Regions from separate parts of the Paenibacillus xylanexedens genome, predicted to be linked through region 2. Evidence: a T-box and tRNA genes for the amino acid it is inferred to sense, from the RefSeq annotation. Region 2 holds a T-box; the other regions hold tRNA genes.
The links. A T-box is a leader RNA that pairs with one kind of tRNA and senses whether it is charged. The one in region 2 lies ahead of tyrS (tyrosine--tRNA ligase), so its partner is inferred to be a tRNA-Tyr.

Region 1: it encodes a tRNA-Tyr, which carries the amino acid that the T-box ahead of tyrS (tyrosine--tRNA ligase) is inferred to sense. The anticodon was not compared.
Region 3: it encodes a tRNA-Tyr, which carries the amino acid that the T-box ahead of tyrS (tyrosine--tRNA ligase) is inferred to sense. The anticodon was not compared.

What each region holds. Positions count from the first base shown of each region.
Region 1 is NZ_CP018620.1:1,092,786-1,099,545, forward strand. Features, by position in the region: rRNA gene BS614_RS04840 (23S ribosomal RNA) at 96-3,021, shown strand; rRNA gene rrf (5S ribosomal RNA) at 3,095-3,211, shown strand; tRNA gene BS614_RS04850 (tRNA-Ile) at 3,250-3,323, shown strand; tRNA gene BS614_RS04855 (tRNA-Ala) at 3,358-3,433, shown strand; tRNA gene BS614_RS04860 (tRNA-Asn) at 3,435-3,510, shown strand; tRNA gene BS614_RS04865 (tRNA-Glu) at 3,515-3,586, shown strand; tRNA gene BS614_RS04870 (tRNA-Val) at 3,593-3,668, shown strand; tRNA gene BS614_RS04875 (tRNA-Met) at 3,685-3,758, shown strand; tRNA gene BS614_RS04880 (tRNA-Asp) at 3,786-3,863, shown strand; tRNA gene BS614_RS04885 (tRNA-Phe) at 3,883-3,958, shown strand; tRNA gene BS614_RS04890 (tRNA-Thr) at 3,979-4,054, shown strand; tRNA gene BS614_RS04895 (tRNA-Tyr) at 4,064-4,149, shown strand; tRNA gene BS614_RS04900 (tRNA-Lys) at 4,160-4,235, shown strand; tRNA gene BS614_RS04905 (tRNA-Leu) at 4,242-4,322, shown strand; tRNA gene BS614_RS04910 (tRNA-Gly) at 4,333-4,407, shown strand; tRNA gene BS614_RS04915 (tRNA-Arg) at 4,415-4,491, shown strand; tRNA gene BS614_RS04920 (tRNA-Leu) at 4,509-4,587, shown strand; tRNA gene BS614_RS04925 (tRNA-Pro) at 4,595-4,668, shown strand; tRNA gene BS614_RS04930 (tRNA-Gly) at 4,679-4,749, shown strand; gene iolD (3D-(3,5/4)-trihydroxycyclohexane-1,2-dione acylhydrolase (decyclizing)) at 5,142-6,760, shown strand, end outside.
Region 2 is NZ_CP018620.1:4,934,385-4,941,144, forward strand. Features, by position in the region: gene BS614_RS21530 (beta-class carbonic anhydrase) at 1-464, shown strand, start outside; gene BS614_RS21535 (PadR family transcriptional regulator) at 638-1,204, shown strand; gene BS614_RS21540 (hypothetical protein) at 1,303-1,800, shown strand; gene BS614_RS21545 (YxcD family protein) at 1,806-2,084, shown strand; gene tyrS (tyrosine--tRNA ligase) at 2,238-3,500, opposite strand; T-box leader at 3,617-3,844, opposite strand; gene BS614_RS21555 (DMP19 family protein) at 3,943-4,392, opposite strand; gene BS614_RS21560 (Imm63 family immunity protein) at 4,403-4,855, opposite strand; gene BS614_RS21565 (protein adenylyltransferase SelO) at 5,015-6,484, opposite strand.
Region 3 is NZ_CP018620.1:6,628,818-6,635,577, reverse strand. Features, by position in the region: rRNA gene BS614_RS28980 (23S ribosomal RNA) at 132-3,057, shown strand; tRNA gene BS614_RS28975 (tRNA-Asn) at 3,125-3,200, shown strand; tRNA gene BS614_RS28970 (tRNA-Ser) at 3,204-3,295, shown strand; tRNA gene BS614_RS28965 (tRNA-Glu) at 3,305-3,376, shown strand; tRNA gene BS614_RS28960 (tRNA-Val) at 3,444-3,519, shown strand; tRNA gene BS614_RS28955 (tRNA-Met) at 3,537-3,610, shown strand; tRNA gene BS614_RS28950 (tRNA-Asp) at 3,638-3,715, shown strand; tRNA gene BS614_RS28945 (tRNA-Phe) at 3,811-3,886, shown strand; tRNA gene BS614_RS28940 (tRNA-Thr) at 3,907-3,982, shown strand; tRNA gene BS614_RS28935 (tRNA-Tyr) at 3,992-4,077, shown strand; tRNA gene BS614_RS28930 (tRNA-Trp) at 4,084-4,157, shown strand; tRNA gene BS614_RS28925 (tRNA-His) at 4,187-4,259, shown strand; tRNA gene BS614_RS28920 (tRNA-Gln) at 4,282-4,356, shown strand; tRNA gene BS614_RS28915 (tRNA-Gly) at 4,361-4,435, shown strand; tRNA gene BS614_RS28910 (tRNA-Cys) at 4,442-4,515, shown strand; tRNA gene BS614_RS28905 (tRNA-Leu) at 4,522-4,600, shown strand; gene BS614_RS28900 (class I SAM-dependent methyltransferase) at 4,785-5,711, shown strand; gene BS614_RS28895 (helix-turn-helix domain-containing protein) at 5,940-6,760, opposite strand, start outside.

The sequences.
Region 1 (6,760 bases), 3.2 Mb from region 2:
TAAATTGCTTTTGTGATGGTATCGGGTGAGAGCGACTTTTGGATTTGGACGTAGTCCAAACCAAGGGAAGCGAACGACCGAAACCGGAACAAAATGGTTAAGCTACTAAGAGCACACGGAGGATGCCTAGGCGCTAGGAGCCGATGAAGGACGTGGCGAACAACGAAACTGCCTCGGGGAGCTGTAAGCAAGCTTTGATCCGGGGGTGTCCGAATGGGGAAACCCAGCTGGGGTAATTTCCAGTTACTCACAACTGAATACATAGGTTGTGTAGAGGCATACCAGGGGAACTGAAACATCTAAGTACCCTGAGGAAGAGAAAACAATAGTGATTCCGTCAGTAGCGGCGAGCGAACGCGGAGAAGCCCAAACCAGAGAGCTTGCTCTTTGGGGTTGTGGGACGTCTCACATGGAGTTACAAAGGAACCGGTTAAGCGAAGAGGTCTGGAAAGGCCCGCCAAAGAAGGTAAAAGCCCTGTAGTTGAAAGTTGGTTCCCTCCGAGACGGATCCCGAGTAGTGCGGGGCACGTGAAACCCCGTATGAATCCGGCAGGACCATCTGCCAAGGCTAAATACTTCCTAGCGACCGATAGTGAAGCAGTACCGTGAGGGAAAGGTGAAAAGCACCCCGGAAGGGGAGTGAAATAGAACCTGAAACCGTGTGCTTACAAAAAGTCAGAGCCCGTTTTAGGGGTGATGGCGTGCCTTTTGTAGAATGAACCGGCGAGTTACGTTCCCGTGCAAGGTTAAGGTGAAGAGCCGGAGCCGCAGCGAAAGCGAGTCTGAATAGGGCGACATAGTACGTGGACGTAGACCCGAAACCGGGTGATCTACCCCTGTCCAGGGTGAAGGTGCGGTAACACGCACTGGAGGCCCGAACCCACGCATGTTGAAAAATGCGGGGATGAGGTGGGGGTAGCGGAGAAATTCCAATCGAACTCGGAGATAGCTGGTTCTCCCCGAAATAGCTTTAGGGCTAGCCTCGGAAAACAGAGTCGTGGAGGTAGAGCACTGATTGGGTGCGGGGCCCGCAAGGGTTACCAAGCTCAGTCAAACTCCGAATGCCATAGACTTACTTCCGGGAGTCAGACAGTGAGTGCTAAGATCCATTGTCAAAAGGGAAACAGCCCAGACCATCAGCTAAGGTCCCCAAGTGTGTGTTAAGTGGGAAAGGATGTGGAGTTGCACAGACAACCAGGATGTTGGCTTAGAAGCAGCCACCATTGAAAGAGTGCGTAATAGCTCACTGGTCGAGTGACTCTGCGCCGAAAATGTAACGGGGCTAAACACACCACCGAAGCTATGGCTTGATGCTTTGCATCAGGGGTAGGGGAGCGTTGTATAAGGGTTGAAGGTGTACCGTAAGGAGCGCTGGACATTATACAAGTGAGAATGCCGGTATGAGTAACGAAAAGATCAGTGAGAATCTGATCCGCCGAAAGCCTAAGGGTTCCTGAGGAAGGCTCGTCCGCTCAGGGTAAGTCGGGACCTAAGGCGAGGCCGAAAGGCGTAGTCGAAGGACAACAGGTCGAAATTCCTGTACCACCGTAAGCCGTTATGAGCAATGGGGGGACGCAGTAGGGTAGTGACGCGGACTGATGGATGTCCGTCTAAGCAGTAAGGCTGATGTGTAGGCAAATCCGCACATTGTAAGGCTGAGCTGTGATGGGGAGCGAAAATTATAGTAGCGAAGGTCATGATCTCACACTGCCAAGAAAAGCCTCTAGCCAGGTGATGGTGCCCGTACCGCAAACCGACACAGGTAGGCGAGAAGAGTATTCTAAGGCGCGCGGAAGAACTCTCGTTAAGGAACTCGGCAAAATGACCCCGTAACTTCGGGAGAAGGGGTGCCCCGGTAGTGTGAATAGCACGAGGGGGCCGCAGTGAAAAGGCCCAAGCGACTGTTTAGCAAAAACACAGGTCTGTGCGAAGCCGTAAGGCGAAGTATACGGGCTGACGCCTGCCCGGTGCTGGAAGGTTAAGGGGAGTGGTTAGGAGCAATCCGAAGCTGTGAACCGAAGCCCCAGTAAACGGCGGCCGTAACTATAACGGTCCTAAGGTAGCGAAATTCCTTGTCAGGTAAATTCTGACCCGCACGAATGGCGTAACGACTTGGGCGCTGTCTCAACGAGAGATCCGGTGAAATTTTAATACCTGTGAAGATGCAGGTTACCCGCGACAAGACGGAAAGACCCCATGGAGCTTTACTGCAGCTTGATATTGAATTTGGGTACGATCTGTACAGGATAGGTGGGAGCCTTTGAAGTGTGAGCGCCAGCTTGCGTGGAGGCAACGTTGGGATACCACCCTGATCGTATCTAGGTTCTAACCTGGTACCGTAATCCGGTGCGGGGACAGTGTCAGGTGGGCAGTTTGACTGGGGCGGTCGCCTCCTAAAGAGTAACGGAGGCGCCCAAAGGTTCCCTCAGAATGGTTGGAAATCATTCGAAGAGTGCAAAGGCATAAGGGAGCTTGACTGCGAGACCTACAAGTCGAGCAGGGACGAAAGTCGGGCTTAGTGATCCGGTGGTACCGCATGGAAGGGCCATCGCTCAACGGATAAAAGCTACCCTGGGGATAACAGGCTTATCTCCCCCAAGAGTCCACATCGACGGGGAGGTTTGGCACCTCGATGTCGGCTCATCGCATCCTGGGGCTGAAGTAGGTCCCAAGGGTTGGGCTGTTCGCCCATTAAAGCGGTACGCGAGCTGGGTTCAGAACGTCGTGAGACAGTTCGGTCCCTATCTGTCGTGGGCGTAGGAAATTTGAGAGGAGCTGTCCTTAGTACGAGAGGACCGGGATGGACGTACCGCTGGTGTACCAGTTGTTCCGCCAGGAGCACCGCTGGGTAGCTATGTACGGACGGGATAAACGCTGAAAGCATCTAAGCGTGAAGCCCCCCTCAAGATGAGATTTCCCAGTATGTAAGACCCCTTGAAGACGACGAGGTAGATAGGCTGGGGGTGGAAGTGCAGCAATGCATGGAGCTGACCAGTACTAATCGGTCGAGGGCTTATCCAATAGCAAGTTGTAATTCGCATGTTTCGTTTCGAATCTAGTTTTCAGAGAACGATCTCTGAATGTAAGCTACGCGTTTGGTGGCGATGGCGGAGGGGTTCCACACGTACCCATCCCGAACACGACCGTTAAGCCCTCTAGCGCCGATGGTACTTGGACCGCAGGGTCCTGGGAGAGTAGGACGCCGCCAAGCGAAACCCCATTGGGGTATTTTTTTTCGAAAATTGATAAGGGCCCTTAGCTCAGTTGGTTAGAGCGCACCTCTGATAAGGGTGAGGCCGGTGGTTCGAGTCCACCAGGGCCCATAGCAAGACCACAACAAGAAATACACCAGAGTATGGGGCCATAGCTCAGCTGGGAGAGCGCCTGCCTTGCAAGCAGGAGGTCAGCGGTTCGATCCCGCTTGGCTCCACCATTCCCTGATAGCTCAGTTGGTAGAGCACTCGACTGTTAATCGAGTTGTCACAGGTTCGAGCCCTGTTCGGGGAGCCAGTAAGGCCCGTTGGTCAAGGGGTTAAGACACCTCCCTTTCACGGAGGTAACAGGGGTTCGAATCCCCTACGGGTCATAATATGGAGGCTTAGCTCAGCTGGGAGAGCATCTGCCTTACAAGCAGAGGGTCGGGGGTTCGATCCCCTCAGCCTCCACCATATAACTTTATAACGACGCGGGGTGGAGCAGCCCGGTAGCTCGTCGGGCTCATAACCCGAAGGCCGCAGGTTCAAATCCTGCCCCCGCAATTATACTTTCCTTTGAGAAAGTGATCTGGAACCGTGGTGTAGTTGGCCTAACATGCCTGCCTGTCACGCAGGAGATCGCGGGTTCGAATCCCGTCGGTTCCGCCATTTTTTTTAAATGTAGTAAGGCTCGGTAGCTCAGTCGGTAGAGCAGAGGACTGAAAATCCTCGTGTCGGCGGTTCGATTCCGTCCCGAGCCACCATTTATAACACCATGTAATACGCCGGTGTAGCTCAACTGGTAGAGCAACTGACTTGTAATCAGTAGGTTGGGGGTTCAAGTCCTCTCGCCGGCACCATGTAATCCTGGAGGATTAGCGAAGCGGCCAAACGCATCAGACTGTAAATCTGCTCCCGTACGGGTTCGGTGGTTCGAATCCATCATCCTCCACCAGTTTTTCTATGAGTCATTAGCTCAGTTGGTAGAGCACCTGACTTTTAATCAGGGTGTCGAAGGTTCGAGCCCTTCATGACTCACCATTATATGCGCGTGTGGCGGAATTGGCAGACGCACTAGACTTAGGATCTAGCGTCTTTGACGTGGGGGTTCAAGTCCCTCCACGCGCATTCTTTATTTGCGGAAGTGGCTCAGCGGTAGAGCATCGCCTTGCCAAGGCGAGGGTCGCGGGTTCGATTCCCGTCTTCCGCTCCAATATTTTGCGCCCTTAGCTCAGCTGGATAGAGCGTTTGACTACGAATCAAAAGGCCGGGAGTTCGAATCTCTCAGGGCGCGCCATTATAACTTCATATTTTGCCGGCGTGGCGGAATGGCAGACGCGCTCGACTCAAAATCGAGTGGGAAACCGTGGAGGTTCGAGTCCTCTCGCCGGTATAGATAACGGGATGTAGCTCAGCTTGGTAGAGCACCTGGTTTGGGACCAGGGGGTCGCATGTTCAAATCGTGTCATCCCGATTGTTGTTATGCGGGTGTAGTTCAATGGTAGAACTTTAGCCTTCCAAGCTAATAGCGTGGGTTCGATTCCCATCACCCGCTTATATATTGAAAAAGAAAGAGATGGTATTCACCGTCTCTTTCTTTTTTTGCTTTCATAGGTATATTGGCGATTGTAGTATACGAAGATCATGGAATATATGGCTCACATGCGTGTACCAGCATGTATCCCATCCTCACGATATATTTCCCTCTTTTTTAAGTCTCTTCTTAGTCATTGTGGAAGTGTTCAAATAGAGAAGGTCTAACACATGTTCGAACACAAGAATATCTTTTCTTTACCACATTTAATAAAACGCTTACAAAAATAGCTTGCGTAAATCATTAACCTGTAATACCATATCAATTAAGCGCTTAACCTTCAGGGGTAAGGCGCTTAAACTTAACGTAGATTAAGCGCTTAACCCGTAAAGGAAAGGACGGCGATCAAATTCATGAAAACAATTCGATTAACGATGGCTCAGGCACTGCTTCGATATCTGGATCAGCAATATATTTCGGTTGACGGTGTGGAAACCAAGTTTGTGAAGGGAATCATCGGCATTTTTGGACATGGCAACGTAACAGGCATTGGAGAAGCGTTGGAGCGCAGTCCGGGAAGCCTGACGTATATGCAAGGCAAGAACGAACAAGGTATGGTGCATACGGCAGCGGCTTATGCCAAGCAGAAGAACCGTAGACAGATCTATGCATGTACAACATCCATTGGACCTGGTGCTTTGAATATGATTACAGCCGCAGCTACTGCAACGGTGAACCGGATACCGGTTTTATTGCTTCCTGGAGATAACTTTGCTACACGGGAACCGGACCCGGTACTTCAGCAGTTGGAAGTGAGCAGTGACTATACAATCTCAGCCACTGATCCATTCAAAGCCGTCAGCAAGTACTGGGATCGCATCGTTCGTCCCGAACAGCTGATGATTGCTGTTACACAGGCCATGCGTGTGCTAACCGATCCAGCAGAGACGGGAGCAGTAACGCTCGCACTGCCGCAGGATGTGCAGGCAGAGGCGTACGATTATCCAGAATCGTTCTTTGCCCGCAAAGTACATTATCTGGACCGTCGCCCCCCGGTACAGGCAGCCATTGAACGGGCAACGGAACAGATTGCCCGTGGCAGAAAGCCGCTACTCGTTGCAGGCGGCGGTGTGTTGTACTCTGAGGCATCCGCCCAGCTCGTGGAATTCGCGGAGGCATTTGGTATTCCGATCGCCGAGACGCAGGCGGGCAAGAGTGCAGTCTCTTGGGACCACCCACTAAATGTGGGGGCCATCGGGGTTACCGGCTCTCTGGCAGCCAATAGGCTGGCGAGAGAAGCGGATGTGGTGATCGGCGTCGGTACGCGGTTCTCGGATTTTACGACGGCGTCCCGCTCTGCTTTTCAACATCCGGAAGCTTCATTCATCAACATTAACCTGAACGGCATGGATGCCGCCAAGCTAGGCGGGGAAGCCATTCTGGCAGATGCACGCGAAGGATTGCAGGCTTTGCAGAAGGAATTGCAGCAAAGACAATACCGAAGTGCATATGGTGCATCCGAAATCGCTGATCTCCGCGCTGAGTGGAATGCAGAAGTGGATCGGCTGTATGCAGCTCAACATGAAGCAGGGCTGGCACAGACTACAGCAGTTGGCATCGTTAACCGGACCATTGATCCATCCTCCGTCATAGTGTGTGCGGCAGGCAGTCTGCCGGGTGATCTACATCGTCTGTGGCGTCCGTCTGAACCAAAGACATACCACATGGAGTATGGATTCTCCTGTATGGGGTACGAGGTAAGTGGAGCGTTCGGAGCAGCACTTGCCGAGCCGGATCGTGAAGTGTACGCCATGGTAGGGGATGGCAGTTATCTGATGCTGCATTCGGAGTTTGTGACTAGTTTGCAGGAACAGAAGAAGATGACCGTTCTATTATTCAACAACAATGGATTCCAATGTATTCATAATTTACAGCGGGAACATGGTAGTGACGGGTTCGGCAATGAGTTCCGTTATCGGGAATCCGAGAGTGGACGACTGACCGGGGATTACATGCCGATGGACTTTGCTGC
Region 2 (6,760 bases):
GTATGGATACACGTCTGGTGGAATTGCTGCCCAAGGCCATGAACCTGAAAAACGGTGATGTGAAAATCATCAAAAACGCAGGCGCAATTATCTCTCAGCCTTTCGGAAGCGTAATGCGTAGTGTACTTGTCGCCATCTATGAACTGGGTGCAGATGAAGTCCTGGTAGTGGGGCATACGGAATGTGGTATGGCTTCCCTTCACGCTGAGACCATGATTGGACATATGGTTGAGCGTGGCGTATCGGAAGAAGTCATGACTACTCTGGAGAACTCTGGCATCCGTTTGCAAAAATGGTTGCGCGGGTTTGACAGCGTCGAAGAAGGGGTAAAACATACTGTGGAAGTGATCAAGAAGCATCCTTTACTTCCTCCCAATGTACCCGTCCACGGCATGGTTATCGATTCTGCTACAGGTGAACTTGATCTTGTCGCTGAGGGGTATGGACAACAGGCATCTCTCTAAATGGTTTGGAGTGCGGACCTTATGGTTCGCACTTTTTTTGTCTAAATTAAGGCAGTTGTTCTGTCAGGTTGTCAAACCATACAGTTTCAGTGTACACTTTTTATGAAAGCGGTCAAAGAAAGTAAAAACGATTGTTCTCTCTGACCTAGCCCTAATATTAAGGAGACATGTGCATGAACATACTTTCCTACGGATTACTCGGGCTGCTTACCCGCGAGGAGTCATCGGGCTATGATCTGATGCTGAAAATCCAGCCACATTGGCAGGCGAAACACAGCCAGATCTATCCACTCCTGTCCAAGATGGAAAACGATGAGTTATTGGCCTCCCGCTGGGTACAACAGTCTGACAAACCGGACAAGAAAATGTACGCAGTTACGGAAAAAGGCATTGAAAAGCTCTTGGAATGGATGATTACTCCTGTTACCGCACCGGTTACACGCGATGAATTTAATTTGCGTATTTTGTGTGTTGGCATAGCGGAAGACGGAAGCATGAGACGCATTCTTAACGAGCGTAAAAGCTGGTTTATGGAACGCATACGTTATTTCGAGGATCTGAAGTCACGTATACCTCAGGATAATCTTCGTGTAGGCAACCGAGATTTTGGAAGCTACATCCTGGTACAAAAAGGGTTAATGCACGCACAAACAGGCCTGGAATGGTGTCATTGGGTTACCCAATTGCTTGATGGCCAAGCTGCAATTCAAGACCCGAGTCCAAGCGTTTCAGAAATTTAATAAAATTTGAAACGTTCCTGCAAGTTGACCGTATTACATGAGTAAGGCCCATTTTTGGGCGATTCAAACAAATTAATCGGGGGGTTACGATCTTTACAATGAAGAAAAAATTCGGAGTTAAACATCTAATGATGGTATTTATGGCCTTTACATTATTGTTCGCAACAGTGGGAGTAACGAATCCGGATTCTGCAGATGCAAGACGTGGTGGCGGATTCAAATCCGGTACGAAAAGTTATAGCAATACACCTAAGAAATCCGACAGCAATGTAAGCAAATCGAATACGAATAACAATTCCAGCAATGGAGCAGCTACAACGAACCGTGGCGGATTCTTCGGCGGTGGCGGCGGATTCATGAAAGGCATGATGCTTGGTGGTCTTGCTGGTATGATGTTTGGCGGATTGTTCGGTGGCATGGGCGCTCTGGGTAACATCCTTGGATTGCTCGTGAACGTTGCAGCAATTATGTTGATTGTTATGCTGGCTATGGCACTCTTCAGAGCCATCTCCAATCGTCGCAAACCTGCAGCGGATGGTCGTTATGACCGTCGCAATGATCGTGATGATGACCGTAACAGAAACGGACGGTACTAATCTCTATGGTTCTGAGCATGGATGAAATTGTGAATGCAATCTGTATTCATATGGCAGAACGTAAGGGTGTACGTCCAACCGATGTGAATGTAGAACTGAGTTGGGAAGAAGATACAGGTTATTCCGCTGAAGTTTGGATTCAAGGCCGTAGTCAATATCTGGTGGAGTCCAATATGATTGAAGCGATTCTTCGTTACCTGCACAGTGAATACAACATCCGGGCGTACCGTGAGAATGTACGACTTGATCTGGATGAAGAAATCACAGCGATCGTTAATCAATAAGATAGGTCACTCACTGGCCTGATATACGAAAGACCGCCTCCCCTCTGTCCTGACAGAGATGGAAGGCGGTCTTTTGTTTCTGTATTTGTAGCTTTATTTGTGTGTCTATTATAGTCTCTATACGTCTCTGTGTTACGTTCTAATTCTTGGAAACTACGATTGTAGTTTAACCAGGCTGTAGTTCTTCTTACCTTTACGGATAATGATGAATTTACCGCCAATGGCATGCTCTGCCGACACTGTGAATTCAAGCTCCGTGATTTTCTCACCGTTCATGGAGATAGCGCCTTTAGTGACATCCTCACGGGCCTGGCGTTTGGATGGCTCCAACCCCAGATCTACGAGCCAGTCGACGATATTTTTCGCTTCGCCGTCCGTTTCGAATGTTGGCATTTCCTTGAAACCCTGCTCGATTTCATCTGCTGTCAGGGAACGGATATCACCACTGAACAGCGCCGCTGTAATACGTTTAGCCTGTTCTAGCATTTCTTCGCCGTGAACGAATTTTGTCATTTCTTCCGCGAGTGCTTTCTGTGCTTCACGTCTGTGCGGCTCTGTCTCTACCTTTTCAGCCAAAGCTTCAATTTCTTCTTTGCTCAGGAAGGTAAAGTATTTCAAGTATTTGATCACATCACGGTCATCTGTATTCGCCCAGAACTGGTAGAACTCAAATGGTGTCGTTTTGTTCGGGTCAAGCCAGATTGCGCCGCCAGCTGTTTTACCGAATTTGGTTCCGTCGGATTTGAGCATGAGCGGAATGGTCAGACCGTACGCCTTCGCTTCTGATCCTTCTTTTTTACGAATCAGATCAAGACCACTCGTGATATTCCCCCATTGATCCGAACCGCCGATTTGAAGCTGTACATCTTCGTTCTGGAACAGGTGCAGGTAGTCGAGTGATTGAAGGATCTGGTAGGAAAACTCGGTGAATGAGATTCCGCCTTCCAGTCTGCTCGCAACGACATCCTTAGCCAACATTGTGTTGAGGTTAAAGTTTTTGCCGTAGTCACGCAAGAATTCAATGACATTGATTTTGTGTGTCCAATCGTAGTTGTTCACCATGCGAACCTGATTATCACCGTCTGTTACGAACAATTTCTTCATCTGCGCTGTCAGTGCATCCACATTCTCCTGCACTTGCTCCATCGTTTGCAAAGAACGTTCTGCCTGCCGACCACTTGGGTCACCAATCGTTCCTGTAGCTCCACCAATCAGAATGACTGGACGGTGTCCTGCCAGTTGAAAACGTTTCAGCATCATGAATGGAATGAGATGTCCGATATGCATGCTATCCCCCGTAGGGTCAACGCCGCAGTACAGTGAGATTGATTTGGTTTCAGTCAACTCACGCAGTCCCTCTGCATCCGTCTGCTGGTTAATGGCGTCACGCCACTGTAGTTCATCAATAATATTCATGTGTATAACCCCTTTTCTATCCTCAAGATTCAGTCATGATCTACGTTAAATTACGAAATTACACGCTGGAACGGCTTTTTTGGACACAAAAAAATCGCCTCCTTGTCTTCATTAGACACAGGGACGATTATCATAACCGTGGTACCACCCAAATTGCATGGACAACACGTGACCTTAACACGTTATCCATACCACTTTTGGCAATATATCGTTTGCCCATCCGCTTGGCATTACCCAAGTACTCCAGAGTGTAATTCGCAGCCCTTGTATGTATCAGGTTCCATCAACCCCTGACTTTCTGTAACAGGGACAAAGCCGCTACTGCGCTCTATCAACGTGATTCATGTATTCAATTTATAGCAAGTATAGCCGAACGTTTCAGTCATTGCAAGACCAAGTATTAATCTTCGAACAGAACAACGGATGCATAGTTGAAACCAGATTATATGATCATCATGTTCAATTTTCCGTGATAATAACCATAGGCTTTCTCCGCGATCTGATCCTCATTGTTCCAAAACTTCTGATCCAGCGCATCTAACTGTTGCTCTTGTTCCTTTGTCAGTAATTTAGGAATATCCCACAGTTCAGTAAGCCTTTCATCCTCTTTCAGATGCTCAATGCAGCCGTATGCTGACGTTATAATCTCCACGACTTGAGTCGCACCAATGATATGTGATGCCCGCAACGCGTAACGGTACACCTCTTCCCCCCAGTTACAGAAAAACTGTATAAAACCGCCATTAAAGATATCCGCCTCTAACAACCATAAAGCAACAATGTCCTGCTCGTTCGAAGTCAACGAAGCCCAGCCCTGTTCAGATTCATTCTTTTTTTCGACAAATAACACAGCATAGTCATACCATACGTCATTAATATCTTGCTCACTCACGTTACACACCTCACTTTTCTTTATGCATGCTCTCTAACTCCTGACGTTTACCCGTCTGATGCCAATGTAAATAAGGATTACCGATCTGCTGGAAGGCTTCCAGGACACCCCTGTTCAGGTCCTTCATCACTTCATTTGTATAGTTCAAATGCGTCTCTTTATTATCCACGCCATGTCTTTCCAACAACCCTACATGCGTCGCGGTGAAAATAATATCTTCCAGCAACCAATAGATGACTTCATCCGGCTGTTTCACCTGTTTCTCCAATGAGACGTGACCACGTTCGTATATTCGTACGATATACGTATCTTCTCCAGTCTCTACATAAGGCACCCCATCCCATTTAAAGGTCTCAAACAAGCGGTTAACATAGTTCTGCATCTGTTCCCTGGGAAAAGATGTACGCTCTAAAAGCTGTAAAAGGATGTCTGCCAATTGTTGTTTGCTTAACATGTTGGACATGAATGCACCTGCCTCTGCAAAAGTAAAACTCTACTTCTCTGATTATTGCATGATAATCTCCAAATTTAATAAAAACGTTGAATTCTAACGTTCATGACAGAATAAAAAAATGAAAAAGCTGCCCAAGGCAGCCTCTTCATATTTATTCCTACTGTTCAATCAGGTCCCACAAAAAGTCTGATACGAAGTATTACATTGTGCAGGTAGTTCGGCATATTCAGCCTGTTCAGGTGAGTGTGCAAACGGATCTGAAAGAACTGCCAAAAGCTTCTCCATCACGCTAAGGTCTCCGTGATTCTCCGCTTGCTCAAGGGCTTCCTCGACCCGATGATTTCGGGGAATGACGGCTGGATTGTTCGTTCTCATCAACTGTCGAGAGACTTCCTTCTCCTCTTGCTGTCTGTCCAATCTTGCTCGCCACCGCTCATGCCATTCAGCAAATTCTGTCGTGCCAAACAAAGCTGTCCCTTCCAATGTATCAAAGGTCAATGCCAGGAACGTATTGGTGTAATCTGCACTATGTTTCTCCATTAGTTCAAGAAGCTCCTTGATCAACGCTTCATCTTCGGCCTCTTCATCCAACAAGCCCAGTTTGGCACGCATTCCCTGGAGCCAATGATGATGGTACAATTCAGAAAATTGTGCGATAGCATCCTGAGCGAGTTGCACGGCCTGTTCTTCATCTTCATGCAACAACGGCAGAAGCGTCTCGGCAAAACGAGCCAAATTCCACCCGGCAATATACGGTTGATTACCATAAGCATAGCGACCTTGCCTGTCAATGGAGCTGAATACGGTCGAAGGATTGTAAGCATCCATAAAGGCACACGGACCATAATCGATGGTCTCACCACTGATCGCCATGTTATCCGTGTTCATCACGCCATGAATGAAACCAACACGCTGCCATTGGGCTATGAGAGCCGCCTGCCGTTTAATCATTTCCTGAAGGAACACAAGATAGCGATTTTCGGCTTGGGCAACCTCAGGGAAATGTCGATTCAACGTGTAATCAGCCAACGCCCGAAGATCTTCAATAGACCCCCATCTTGCTGCGTACTGAAAGGTTGCTACCCGGATATGACTGGAAGCCACCCGGGTCAATACGGCACCAGGCCGCTCTGTTTCGCGGATAATGTTTTCTCCTGTAGACACCACAGCCAGACTGCGTGTCGTTGGGATACCCAGTGCATACATCGCTTCGCTAATAATATATTCTCGCAACATGGGCCCTACAGCAGCACGTCCATCTCCTCCACGAGAGTACGGTGTTCTCCCTGAACCTTTCAGCTGGATATCCACTCGCTCGCCCTGTGGCGTAATCTGTTCACCCAGCAGAAGAGCCCGTCCATCTCCAAGCATGTTAAAATTGCCGAATTGATGTCCTGCATAGGCCTGAGCTAAAGGCTCGGCTCCTTCCGGAATCATATTACCTGCAAAAATTTGCGCTCCTTCATCACTGTCAAGAGACTCCACATCCAGTCCCAAGCTGGATGCAAGCAATCTATTGAAAATGATCAACTTTGGTGATTCAACAGGCACTGCGCCCTGACTTGTGAAAAAGGGTTGCGGTAACTGCGCATAACTATTCTCCAAGTTCCACCCTTTGTTCAACGTTTCTTGTTGCATGGTGATCACAACTCCTTTTCTGCACCAGGGATATCCCTTGGTTATATTGTAGCCTTGTGAACCAATGCTCATTTATGTAGTCGCATGGAAATTCAATTCAAGAGGTTGTTGACTTAAACGAACATCTAAAATGTTCTTGATGAAACTTTAGCATATTTGCATGTCTTTTGCATTCCTCATGAATCGTAAGCACAAAAAAATCCAAGAGGTTTCTTTGACAAGTGGGGTCATTCCCTTTCACTCCACTTCCCAGAAAACCGTCTTGGATCTATTCCG
Region 3 (6,760 bases), 1.7 Mb from region 2:
TTTAGCTGAACTTGTGTTAAACAAGTTTCAATAAAAACGGTAGATTGCACGTACGATGGTATCGAATGGGAGCGACTTTTGGCTTTGCGCAAGCAAAACAAGGGAAGCGAGCAGTCGAAACCGGAGCACGAGGTTAAGCTACTAAGAGCACACGGAGGATGCCTAGGCGCTAGGAGCCGATGAAGGACGTGGCGAACAACGAAACTGCCTCGGGGAGCTGTAAGCAAGCTTTGATCCGGGGGTGTCCGAATGGGGAAACCCAGCTGGGGTAATTTCCAGTTACTCACAACTGAATACATAGGTTGTGCAGAGGCATACCAGGGGAACTGAAACATCTAAGTACCCTGAGGAAGAGAAAACAATAGTGATTCCGTCAGTAGCGGCGAGCGAACGCGGAGAAGCCCAAACCAGAGAGCTTGCTCTTTGGGGTTGTGGGACGTCTCACATGGAGTTACAAAGGAACCGGTTAAGCGAAGAGGTCTGGAAAGGCCCGCCAAAGAAGGTAAAAGCCCTGTAGTTGAAAGTTGGTTCCCTCCGAGACGGATCCCGAGTAGTGCGGGGCACGTGAAACCCCGTATGAATCCGGCAGGACCATCTGCCAAGGCTAAATACTTCCTAGCGACCGATAGTGAAGCAGTACCGTGAGGGAAAGGTGAAAAGCACCCCGGAAGGGGAGTGAAATAGAACCTGAAACCGTGTGCTTACAAAAAGTCAGAGCCCGTTTTAGGGGTGATGGCGTGCCTTTTGTAGAATGAACCGGCGAGTTACGTTCCCGTGCAAGGTTAAGGTGAAGAGCCGGAGCCGCAGCGAAAGCGAGTCTGAATAGGGCGATGTAGTACGTGGACGTAGACCCGAAACCGGGTGATCTACCCCTGTCCAGGGTGAAGGTGCGGTAACACGCACTGGAGGCCCGAACCCACGCATGTTGAAAAATGCGGGGATGAGGTGGGGGTAGCGGAGAAATTCCAATCGAACTCGGAGATAGCTGGTTCTCCCCGAAATAGCTTTAGGGCTAGCCTCGGAAAACAGAGTCGTGGAGGTAGAGCACTGATTGGGTGCGGGGCCCGCAAGGGTTACCAAGCTCAGTCAAACTCCGAATGCCATAGACTTACTTCCGGGAGTCAGACAGTGAGTGCTAAGATCCATTGTCAAAAGGGAAACAGCCCAGACCATCAGCTAAGGTCCCCAAGTGTGTGTTAAGTGGGAAAGGATGTGGAGTTGCACAGACAACCAGGATGTTGGCTTAGAAGCAGCCATCATTGAAAGAGTGCGTAATAGCTCACTGGTCGAGTGACTCTGCGCCGAAAATGTAACGGGGCTAAACACACCACCGAAGCTATGGCTTGATGCTTTGCATCAGGGGTAGGGGAGCGTTGTATAAGGGTTGAAGGTGTACCGTAAGGAGCGCTGGACATTATACAAGTGAGAATGCCGGTATGAGTAACGAAAAGATCAGTGAGAATCTGATCCGCCGAAAGCCTAAGGGTTCCTGAGGAAGGCTCGTCCGCTCAGGGTAAGTCGGGACCTAAGGCGAGGCCGAAAGGCGTAGTCGAAGGACAACAGGTCGAAATTCCTGTACCACCGTAAGCCGTTATGAGCAATGGGGGGACGCAGTAGGGTAGTGACGCGGACTGATGGATGTCCGTCTAAGCAGTAAGGCTGATGTGTAGGCAAATCCGCACATTGTAAGGCTAAGCTGTGATGGGGAGCGAAAATTGTAGTAGCGAAGGTCATGATCTCACACTGCCAAGAAAAGCCTCTAGCCAGGTGATGGTGCCCGTACCGCAAACCGACACAGGTAGGCGAGAAGAGTATTCTAAGGCGCGCGGAAGAACTCTCGTTAAGGAACTCGGCAAAATGACCCCGTAACTTCGGGAGAAGGGGTGCCCCGGTAGTGTGAATAGCACGAGGGGGCCGCAGTGAAAAGGCCCAAGCGACTGTTTAGCAAAAACACAGGTCTGTGCGAAGCCGTAAGGCGAAGTATACGGGCTGACGCCTGCCCGGTGCTGGAAGGTTAAGGGGAGTGGTTAGGAGCAATCCGAAGCTGTGAACCGAAGCCCCAGTAAACGGCGGCCGTAACTATAACGGTCCTAAGGTAGCGAAATTCCTTGTCAGGTAAATTCTGACCCGCACGAATGGCGTAACGACTTGGGCGCTGTCTCAACGAGAGATCCGGTGAAATTTTAATACCTGTGAAGATGCAGGTTACCCGCGACAAGACGGAAAGACCCCATGGAGCTTTACTGCAGCTTGATATTGAATTTGGGTACGATCTGTACAGGATAGGTGGGAGCCTTTGAAACGTGAGCGCCAGCTTGCGTGGAGGCAACGTTGGGATACCACCCTGATCGTATCTAGGTTCTAACCTGGTACCGTAATCCGGTGCGGGGACAGTGTCAGGTGGGCAGTTTGACTGGGGCGGTCGCCTCCTAAAGAGTAACGGAGGCGCCCAAAGGTTCCCTCAGAATGGTTGGAAATCATTCGAAGAGTGCAAAGGCATAAGGGAGCTTGACTGCGAGACCTACAAGTCGAGCAGGGACGAAAGTCGGGCTTAGTGATCCGGTGGTACCGCATGGAAGGGCCATCGCTCAACGGATAAAAGCTACCCTGGGGATAACAGGCTTATCTCCCCCAAGAGTCCACATCGACGGGGAGGTTTGGCACCTCGATGTCGGCTCATCGCATCCTGGGGCTGAAGTAGGTCCCAAGGGTTGGGCTGTTCGCCCATTAAAGCGGTACGCGAGCTGGGTTCAGAACGTCGTGAGACAGTTCGGTCCCTATCTGTCGTGGGCGTAGGAAATTTGAGAGGAGCTGTCCTTAGTACGAGAGGACCGGGATGGACGTACCGCTGGTGTACCAGTTGTTCCGCCAGGAGCACCGCTGGGTAGCTATGTACGGACGGGATAAACGCTGAAAGCATCTAAGCGTGAAGCCCCCCTCAAGATGAGATTTCCCAGTATGTAAGACCCCTTGAAGACGACGAGGTAGATAGGCTGGGGGTGGAAGTGCAGCAATGCATGGAGCTGACCAGTACTAATCGGTCGAGGGCTTATCCAATTAGCAAGTTGTAATTCGCATGTTTCGTTTCGAATCTAGTTTTCAGAGAACGATCTCTGAAGCATATTCCCTGATAGCTCAGTTGGTAGAGCACTCGACTGTTAATCGAGTTGTCACAGGTTCGAGCCCTGTTCGGGGAGCCATATGGAGAGGTGTCCGAGCTGGCCGAAGGAGCACGATTGGAAATCGTGTAGGCGTCACAAGCGTCTCGAGGGTTCGAATCCCTCTCTCTCCGCCATAATATTTTGGCCCGTTGGTCAAGGGGTTAAGACACCTCCCTTTCACGGAGGTAACAGGGGTTCGAATCCCCTACGGGTCATAATAACTTCAAAAAAAGAAGTTGATTTTTACAACAAGATTATGGTATGATCATAAATGTGTTGTTCGGAGGCTTAGCTCAGCTGGGAGAGCATCTGCCTTACAAGCAGAGGGTCGGGGGTTCGATCCCCTCAGCCTCCACCATATAAACTTTATAACGACGCGGGGTGGAGCAGCCCGGTAGCTCGTCGGGCTCATAACCCGAAGGCCGCAGGTTCAAATCCTGCCCCCGCAATTATACTTTCCTTTGAGAAAGTGATCTGGAACCGTGGTGTAGTTGGCCTAACATGCCTGCCTGTCACGCAGGAGATCGCGGGTTCGAATCCCGTCGGTTCCGCCATTTAATCTTTACATGAGGCAAACTGTTCACTACATCTGCTGTATGGCACTGATGCCCTATATAAAGTGTAAGGAATTAAGATTAGACTTTATTATGGCTCGGTAGCTCAGTCGGTAGAGCAGAGGACTGAAAATCCTCGTGTCGGCGGTTCGATTCCGTCCCGAGCCACCATTTTTAAAACAAATTAATATGCCGGTGTAGCTCAACTGGTAGAGCAACTGACTTGTAATCAGTAGGTTGGGGGTTCAAGTCCTCTCGCCGGCACCATGTAATCCTGGAGGATTAGCGAAGTGGCCAAACGCATCAGACTGTAAATCTGCTCCCGTACGGGTTCGGTGGTTCGAATCCATCATCCTCCACCAGTTTTTAGGGGCATAGTTTAAAGGTAGAACAACGGTCTCCAAAACCGTTGGTGTGGGTTCAATTCCTGCTGCCCCTGCCAATTAACTTTTTAGAAATTAACCTTTTATGGCGGTCGTGGCGAAGTGGTTAACGCACCGGTTTGTGGATCCGGCATTCGGGGGTTCAATTCCCCTCGATCGCCCCTTTGTTTTTTCATTTTTTATTGGGGATTAGCCAAGCGGTAAGGCAACGGACTTTGACTCCGTCATGCATAGGTTCAAATCCTATATCCCCAGCCATTATGCGGACGTGGCTCAGCGGTAGAGCATCGCCTTGCCAAGGCGAGGGTCGCGGGTTCGATTCCCGTCGTCCGCTCCAAAATATGGCGCCATAGCCAAGTGGTAAGGCACAGCTCTGCAAAAGCTTTATCCCCAGTTCGAATCTGGGTGGCGCCTCCAGCATATGCCGGCGTGGCGGAATGGCAGACGCGCTCGACTCAAAATCGAGTGGGAAACCGTGGAGGTTCGAGTCCTCTCGCCGGTATATTGAATAGCCCTACATGTTGCTTATGCAATGTGTAGGGCTATTTTTATTTTATATGAAACGATTTATGTGCAGTAAGAAAATCTAGAGTAAGAGAAGATGGACGTTAATAAAGATTGACGTATGATTATATTCAGTATATTGTAGATAAGTAAAGTCTTTAATATGAAGGAGTTGAAGTAGAGTGACTAATGGAAAAAATGTATCGGATACCGATCTGTTATTTGATCTTTCTGTATGGGAAGAGGCATGGAAGAATCGTCCGAGAAGTTCAAAATATAAGAAGAAAAGCGCCCCCATTAATATAGAAGAAGCTTTTGAGCGATGGGCCAGGGATTATCATGCACAGTCTTTCACTGAAGAAGGAAAGCAGCGTTCTGAACGCATTATGGGCTGGATTGAAAACCAGGGTGTGGAATTCGCAGGGTTATCCATTTTGGACATTGGAGCGGCCTCAGGCATATTTACCATTCCTTTTGCGGAAAAGGGGGCAAGTGTAACCGCAGTTGAGCCTTCTGAGTTACTTGTCTCCCTTATGAAAGAGACGATACCTTCAGCTCTGGAATCCAAAATCGAAATCGTAAACGAACGATATGAGGAAATCTCTATTCAGGATAAAGGCTGGGAGAAGAAATATGACTTTGCATTTGCATCCATGTGTCCAGCAATGTCGGATTGGGAAACGATTGAGATGGCGATCAACTGTGCCCGGAAGTATGTATATATAAGCACTATGGCGGGACAGAAGGAACACACACTAATGGAAGAACTTAAGGATGTACTGGGTGTAACTTCTTCATATAAGGCCGGTGATATGGGATATATTCAACAGTTGCTGTATTTGAAGGGTTATTCATACACCATGATCATTACGAGAGAAGTTAACTCATTTGAAATACCGGTGGAAGAGGTTATTGAGAAGCTGCCAGAGTGGCTTAATACGTATGAGTTACCATCGGATGAAGATTCTCTCAGACTGGCTGAGAAGTACATTCGGGATACGTACAGGGATAGTACGGTGAACTTCTCACGTGGAGCAAGATTTGGTAAAATTCTAATTCAACTTGAACAGCCAAATATGAAAACTGTCCGCACTAAGGATAAGCGATAAATCGCATAAGCTTGGCACGAGTAATGATAATCAGGAATTGAGACGGAGACAATGTAGTCTAACGTCTAAGATGGCACTAGGAAGCATCACAACGCTGTGCCAAAAGATGAACGGTTGAAACATATAAGTTAAGATTGCAGAAGTGAAGATGTAAGTGAAGGGAGCAGGTTATGTGCTCCCTCTTTTTTTAAGCCACTAATTCATCAACCGCTATGAACCAGACCTCGTTTATTTAGAGATGTTCGATACTTCTGCTTTCTGCTTACGCTCCCGATACTGGCCGGGGGTGATTCCTTCCCATTTACGGAATGATCGGATAAAGTTTTGCGGATTGTTGTACCGAAGTCGTGCTGCGATATCTTTAACGGTTAGATCACTTTCGTCCAGCCATTTTTTAGCGATATTAAATCGGTACTTGGTCAGATATTCACTAAATGCACAGCCTGTCTCTTTGCGGAAAACACTACTTAAGTAGTTGGCATTGTAGTGAAGCTTAACAGCGCATTCCTCAAGCGTCAGATCCTTATCATAATCTTGATGAATCATGGCAATCATTTTCTCAGATATATACTGATACTGGGCATATTGTCTTGCTTTAAAAACCTGAATGACGGGCAAGATGACTTGATGGTTAAACCAATCTTCAACTTCAGCAGCGTACTGCAAACTATGAAGTTCATGAAACATCGAGCCACGACCTTGGGAGATCTGTCCGAGTCGTATGCCGGATTCCTGAGTCATTTGCAAAATATGTGTGAGTAGCCTCGTAAGAGCCACCTCATACTCCTCGGGTGTAACCTCCATAGCAAAGATCACTTCAAGCAGTTGTTGCAGAAGAGCAGAGGCCTGGACTTCGTCCGCACTTTGAATAGCTTGGATCAATGAATATTCCAATGATTCCGGGTAGGTCATGGACCAAGTGGGAGCGTAATGATCTATGTTCTCATATTGAAAAATAATGCCTGTTCCCAGCTTCATCCGATGCCTTAGTGCTTCCATGGCTTCTGTGTAAGCTTGAGAGATGTGATATAGAGAGCTGTGCGGCTGGC